2 regions of the Fictibacillus sp. NRS-1165 genome follow, and region 1 is predicted to be linked to the other one. Evidence: riboswitches for the same ligand, from Rfam matches in the RefSeq annotation. Region 1 holds a riboswitch; the other holds the start of a gene.

What was found. A riboswitch is a leader RNA that binds a small molecule or an ion and turns the genes downstream of it on or off. The one in region 1 is predicted to bind cyclic di-GMP.
Region 2: another riboswitch for cyclic di-GMP. It lies ahead of ABHN01_RS14540 (anti-repressor SinI family protein); the one in region 1 lies ahead of ABHN01_RS01795 (GGDEF domain-containing protein).

What each region holds. Positions count from the first base shown of each region.
Region 1 is NZ_JBDPNU010000004.1:101,181-104,591, reverse strand. It holds gene addB (helicase-exonuclease AddAB subunit AddB) at 1-62, opposite strand, end outside; gene ABHN01_RS01795 (GGDEF domain-containing protein) at 190-1,119, opposite strand; cyclic di-GMP riboswitch class I at 1,238-1,325, opposite strand; gene ABHN01_RS01790 (serine/threonine protein kinase) at 1,401-2,039, opposite strand; gene ABHN01_RS01785 (hypothetical protein) at 2,094-2,462, opposite strand; gene ABHN01_RS01780 (hypothetical protein) at 2,485-2,688, opposite strand; gene ABHN01_RS01775 (STAS domain-containing protein) at 2,801-3,411, opposite strand, start outside.
Region 2 is NZ_JBDPNU010000029.1:51,146-54,556, forward strand. It holds gene ABHN01_RS14520 (TasA family protein) at 1-417, shown strand, start outside; gene ABHN01_RS14525 (class D sortase) at 421-1,044, shown strand; gene ABHN01_RS14530 (hypothetical protein) at 1,133-1,372, shown strand; gene ABHN01_RS14535 (helix-turn-helix domain-containing protein) at 1,400-1,729, opposite strand; gene ABHN01_RS14540 (anti-repressor SinI family protein) at 1,810-1,965, opposite strand; cyclic di-GMP riboswitch class I at 1,992-2,076, opposite strand; gene kynU (kynureninase) at 2,291-3,411, shown strand, end outside.

The DNA of each region.
Region 1 (3,411 bases):
TCGCTTAAACTGCGGTCGCTCTTTCCGCTTCCTGCTCTTCCAAGAATAAAGCGCAAACTCATATCCTCACCTCTGTCAACCTAATAAACTTAACTCTATTATCTCATAAAATAGTATGTAAAAGAATGATTACGACTGCAGAAAAGCCTGCCTTTAACTGGAACAAGGCAGGCATCGAACGGCTGTTGATCACCGCTTAATGTGTCTTTTATTCGTATACATTCTTTCATCCGCCAGACGCTGGTAATGCTCAATGTTATATACGGCGTCTTCATGCAGGCTTATCGTCCCATATGCCAGCGAAACACTGTCATTCCATGAACGCAAATAGCGGTCAAATCGGCCGGCGAGTTGAAAGGCTGTTTGCTCTGTATGGCCGGGAAGTAAAAATACGAACTCATCTCCCCCGAACCGGAAGCCAAGATTCATTTTCAGCTTTTCAGCAAAGAACGCGAACTGCTGCAGCAATTCATCTCCCATATGATGGCCAGACCGATCATTAATCTCTTTAAAGTTGTTGATGTCCATCATGATCAGCGACAAGGGATACCTGTCCCTTGTCGCCTTCTGAACTTCCGTTTCAAGACAATGATAAAAATAGCGCCTGTTGTATAAGTTCGTCAAAGGGTCTCGAATGCTCAGCTCTTTCAAATCGGCCACTTGCTTTGAAAAATAACCGCTTAAGACACCGATCATTAAAGAATTGGCAGCATGTCCCCATCTCTCCAGAAAAAAAAGCTTATTCTCTGCTGTCTCTTCTTTAATCAGGTTCTGAACAGCACGGTTCCCCTCCTGCCGCAGACTTTTTGCGAGAAGAGGCAGCAGCTGATGGGGAATTGCCTTTTGCCCTGCAAAATCATGCCCCTGCTTAAAACCGCGATCTTCCATTTGCTGCATACAGGAGTTGAACTCTTCATGCTGTATAAAAATACCGTTTATCAAGGCAGTTAACATTCTTTTCAAATGCAGCCGATAGTGTGAACCCGTATAGCCCAGGAAGGCAACAAACATTTCGTTCTTTTCCAAGTAAAGAAGGTGCCGGTCGATGATGCTGGGGATGGATGCAATATGTACGTTGTACAGACGGTTTTTGAGGTCGGCAATGTCCGTTTCTGCCATAGGTTGGATCCCTCTATTCAATAGGATTTAAGAAGTGACCGGCGTTTAATTCACGATGAATTTTGCCCGTACATATCAAAAAAAGCCATCTCCTCCTGAGGGAAATCGCTCTTTTCCCTTTGGCAACCCGGCCGCCATGGTTTTTTACAAACGTTAGGCCCGCAGCTTTGCGTCCCACCTTTTCAGATGGTTTGCTCTGAGACAAAGGTCTCTTCCATTCATTTTATAGTAATTATATACTATATCCCTATTATTACCAACCATAAAATGAAGCTATTGGCCTATTTTTTCATTTTCCATCTCTTATACCACCGATATCCGATTCGTATTCCATTCAGCACCGGATAAGGTACCCTAAGAGGAAACCTATAAAAGAACGGCAGGTAGATTTTATAATAAGCTTTTCTTAAATCACTCCACTTGTAGCATTCCTCGTTCTTGCAAAAATCAGAAACATCAACAATGATGCCTCTGCCCTCGGAAATCATCACATTTTTGCCATGAACATCCCGTGGAAAAAGCCCTCGTTTTTGGGCATAGCGCAACGCTTCATCCACGTCGCGAATCACTTTTTCGGGAATTTTCACCCCTTTATGCAGGCAATCATAGAGGGTGATTCCTTTGATGCGCTTTAAAATCAAATGGCGTTCTCCATATCCGTAACACTGCGAATATCCCTGGTGTTCCCCAAGCTGCCGGTACACAGAGATCTCTTCGAGGAGTTCTTCATGATTTCTGCCATAGATCTTAACGACCAGGTGAGGATATTCAGGATGTACGAAAACGGCCGCATAATTACCGCATCCGAGGAGTTTCCAAGGCTCGGGTGCGTACAGCACTTCTACCGGATCACCTGGATTTCTGCTGATTATTCTTGCTTCCTGTGTTAACTCTTCTGCTAGCTCCGTATACTTATTCATGATCCACCTTGCCCGGTTCCAAAGTCTATCGCACAAAGCGATGAAACAGCTCTATTATTTGTGCTCTATCAGCGTATCAAAAAGAAAATGTTTCATCAGCAATTCTGCCTTATTCCGAAGATGGACATTCGGGAACCTCATGACTTCCTGGTATCCCCGGATAAAAATCTGATATTCTGTGATGTCATCCACTGGCTTTCCATCCGTCACTTTAATTTTACGCTTCATCATTTCTTTTTTTACGTCTCTTAATTCATAACTGATAGCGTTCATCACATTCTCAATGAGAGTAACATACGGCTGCTTTAATTTGAAAGGGGCAACAGCAATCACTTTTAAATCCCGGTTAAAGATGGTAAGCAGCATAGGATACATAATATATTTGTCTACTAGTATACGATCGGTTTCATCGCCGTATAACATGGTTGGCCCTCCCGATCGCCGTTCAGGCCGTTTTTCCGGCGACCGACAAAATATTAGACAGCTTAAACATGCGGATTTGTTTGCGTAGGCAGCAATAAGCGGTTAACGTATCTCCGTCACAGGAAATCGGAAAAACGTAACGCTGAGTAAGCTGTCCGGCGCCAGACTGATAGATCATCGTAAAGGGAGAACGTTCAGACACACAACGCGCCAGCAATCGATTCATTTTAGCCACCGCCTTACCATTTTTTATTCATAGTATATGCGAACAAATGTTCCTTATGCAACTAGAAAAATATGCCTATCCTTAATAAGGATAGGCATAAAATCGAATATTATTACACGTTCTGCAATAATCCCTTTTGTTCAAGCGCCTGATGGAGGCTTCCTGCGATGGAAAATCCCTCAAAGCAGATTCCCAGCGCAACAACGGTCTGAGCTAGTTCAGGCCTCATGCCTGTCAACGTTACCTCTACACCAAGAAGCTTTAACGATGTGATCACTTGAAACAGATTTTGGGCAACCATCGTATCAATGATCGGAACGCCTGATAAATCAATAAAAAGGTGCTCAATCTGCAATTCCATACATTTGTTAAGAGCGATCTCCATAATTAATTTAGAGCGGTGAGTATCAATGGGGCCAACCAGCGGCAAGACCCCGACGGTCTGCGTAAGGCGGACAACAGGAACTGATAGTTCTTCAAGAGCCTCCCGGGCCAGATCGAGAAGATGATTATTATAGTCCACATAAGCCACGCTGAAAGAATATACCACCTTATCCAATAATGGATCAATAATGCCTACAGCCCTCATGACTGTCTGGTTATCATATTCATTTTTTTCCACTTCTTTACCGACGAAGTCCCAGATCAATTTTCGGTACAGCCGTTGTGAATCAAGAGCGGCATCAAGGGACAAGTTGATCTCCACCGCAGCTTGCCCGCTTT
Region 2 (3,411 bases), on a different contig from region 1:
GATAAAAATGGAGTTGTTTATGAAGGAAAACTCAGCGGCTTCAAGAAACTACAACCGCGTAAACTACAACCACGAACAGAAGAACAACTAACAGCAACGATTTCATTTCCCTGGGAATCCGGAAACGAATTTCAAGGATTGAAAACTGAATTTGAACTTGTACTATTGACCTCAGACTCTAATATCAATAACCCGCCAAGCGATCAAGATGACACCACAACAGACAACAACACACCGCCGTCCAAACAAACTGATCCACCATCAAACAATACAACACCAGGCATTTCAACCTTGCCGAAAACCGGTGAAAGCAGTCCTTATCCTATCATGATTCTAGGCTTTTTCATCTTCTCATCAGGGTTAATTCTTCTGCTTGTGAAGAAGTCTGTAATCCCAAATCCTTTTAAAAGGGAGTAAGTTATGAAGTGGCTAGCATATGTGCTGATCACTGCTGGAATCTTAACGATGTGTTATCCAAAGCTAAAGAGCTATTATTACACGAACCAGGAGAACCAATTACTTAAGTCATGGGATCACCCGCCCAACGAACAAGCAAAGGACAACTACAAAATGTTAAATCAAGTTTTCACTGAAACAGAAAAACCTGTGAAACCCTCCATGAGAAGTCCACAGCCCAACCGTTTACTTGGAACACTGGATATCAAAAGAATTCACCTCCGTTTACCGATTCTGGAAGGTGCCAGTCTGGCCAATTTGAAAATTGCCGCTGGACATATCTCCGGCACTTCTGCCATCGGTGAAAACGGAAATGCGGCCATTGCTGCCCATAGAAGCTATACGTATGGTAAACAGTTTAATAGATTGACGGAAGTGAAAATGGGAGATTTCATCACCATTGCTACAAAAGAAAAAGCCCTCACGTATCGGATGTTCGCTAAAGATATCGTCAATCCGACTGATCTGTCTGTATTACATAGTAAAACAAACGAAAACATCATCACTTTAATTACCTGTTATCCCTTCAAAAACCCGACACACCGGTATATTGTGAAGGCTAAGTTAATAAAGATTGTTAACCAGTAACGGAAGCAAAATTGGTATCCATCAATAGGAGACACGGTTGTTACACCTATAAACGCTGGAAACAGCAGGCAAAGGATGATGCAAAGAAATGATACGGCTCGAAAGTGGAATCTATTTAAGTGAAGTGGCTGGAAATAAAGTGAAGGTGATTTACTGTGGAAAAAACGCATGTGAATTATATATTAATAATGAATTTAAGGGAAGAGCACCTTTTGATTATGTGAGAGAGCGATTGATGATATGGGAAAACAAGAAGGACCTGCCTACAGCTTATATTATACCTTATCCATTTAAGCAACTCGTTCCACTCATCGATTTTTATGTATAAAAAACCGGCGTCCATCCAGACGCCGGTTTAACTTTGGTTCTTATTTTTCCATTTGTTGAATTCAAGGAATTCTTTGAATTGGTCTTTGCTGACACCAGACTCCATAGCTTCCTTTACGAGCTCTGCCCATTCATAATCCAGCTCCGCCTCATTGACCTCAGCTTTTTCATTCAGCAATTTTTCAACAGGAATATCCAGGACGGCGGCCAGCTTTTCGAGCAGCTGTACAGAAGGATTGGTTTGTATGTTTCGCTCAAGGGAGCTGAGGTAGGATTTGGCGATACCTGCTCGTTCTGCTAGTGCGGATAGAGATAGACCTTTTTCTTTTCGATATTTTTTCACAAGTTCACCAATCATGATGATCCCTCTTTTTTACTGCAAATTTGATTTCATTATACATTTATGGACTATAGGCTGTAAATAGAGCAAAAGCGACATCACCCTGATGTCGCTTTAACTAAAGGCATATTTTGTTGTATGTAGGATTGCTGCAGATACTTTCGTACTTCCTCCAGGCTTAATCCTAATTTTTTAGCTTGTAAAATCAAAACTACCCATTCTTGATCAAGATGTGTTTCGTTTAGGTTTTGCATGTTTCCCTCCTGAAATTGGTGGTTTTCTAGGTAATCCAGCCGCCATAGTTATTTCCCTTAGACCTGTGATTTTGCGTCCATGCTTTTCAGCCATGTTTGCCCTGTAACTGGAGGGTGGCGTTACCGACAGGCAGTTGATGATACAAATTTAACCAATTCATAGTGCTTAATTCACATTTTTATTATAGGATGTTATTCTCTAGTAATATGTCGTAATTTGCCTGTTATGTAATTGTAATATAACAGTAAAGAAACCGCTTACATTGATAGTTTGCTCCCAGTTGTTTAATATAAAATAATAAAACAGAATAGGAGCGAGGCGTTGATGGATAAAGAGAAATGGAAAGAATTGGACAGTAAGGATCCATTGCATCATCTTAAAAGTGAATTTTATACCCATCAAAACGTTCTATATTTAGATGGAAATTCGTTGGGGCTTCTGTCGAAAAGAGCAGAGAAAACACTGATGGAGTCGTTAAAAGATTGGAGAGATTTCGGAATTGACGGCTGGATGAACGGAAAACATCCGTGGTTTACGTTAAGTGAAGCGCTTGGGGAAAAAATCGCGCCCTTAATTGGCGCATACCATGATGAAGTGATTGTTACTGGTTCAACAACAGGCAACCTTCATCAGATGGCCTCCACTTTTTTCAAGCCGTCAGCAACACGAAAGAAAATATTGGCAGATGAATTAACGTTTCCATCCGATATTTATGCTTTGAAAAGCCAGCTGTCAATGCTAGATCTTAATCCCGGCCAGCATTTAATCAGAGTGAAAAGCCGAGACGGAAGATTAATTGAGGAAGAAGACATTATTGATGCAATGACAGATGAGATTGCGCTCATTGTGCTGCCCTCTGTTTTGTATCGAAGCGGCCAGCTTCTCGATATAAAACGTTTAACAGAGGAAGCACATCAGCGTGGAATACTTATCGGGTTCGACTTATGCCATTCCATTGGTGCTGTTCCTCATCAGCTGTCAGAGTGGGAAGTGGATTTTGCGTTCTGGTGCAATTATAAATACCTCAATGCTGGACCAGGAAGTGTGGCAGGATTGTACGTTAATCGAAAGCATTTTGGAAAGGAGCCTGGCCTTGCCGGCTGGTTTGGTTCGAATAAAGAAAAGCAGTTTGATATGGATCACGATTTTATTGCAGCTGAGTCTGCAGGTGCCTATCAGATCGGAACGCCTCATGTTTTAAGTATGGCTCCATTAATCGGGTCGCTCGAGATTTTTGCTGAGGCCGGCATGGATCGGCTGAGAGAAAAATCTCTTAAGCTGACAAACTATATGATGGAACTGATTGAAACAGAGCTTTCGGGTTTTGGTTTTTCCATTGGGAACCCAAAAGATGACGATCGGAGGGGAGGACATGTGTGCCTCGAGCATGAGGAGGCAGCCAGGATCTGCAAAAGTTTAAAAGAAAACGGAATTGTGCCTGATTT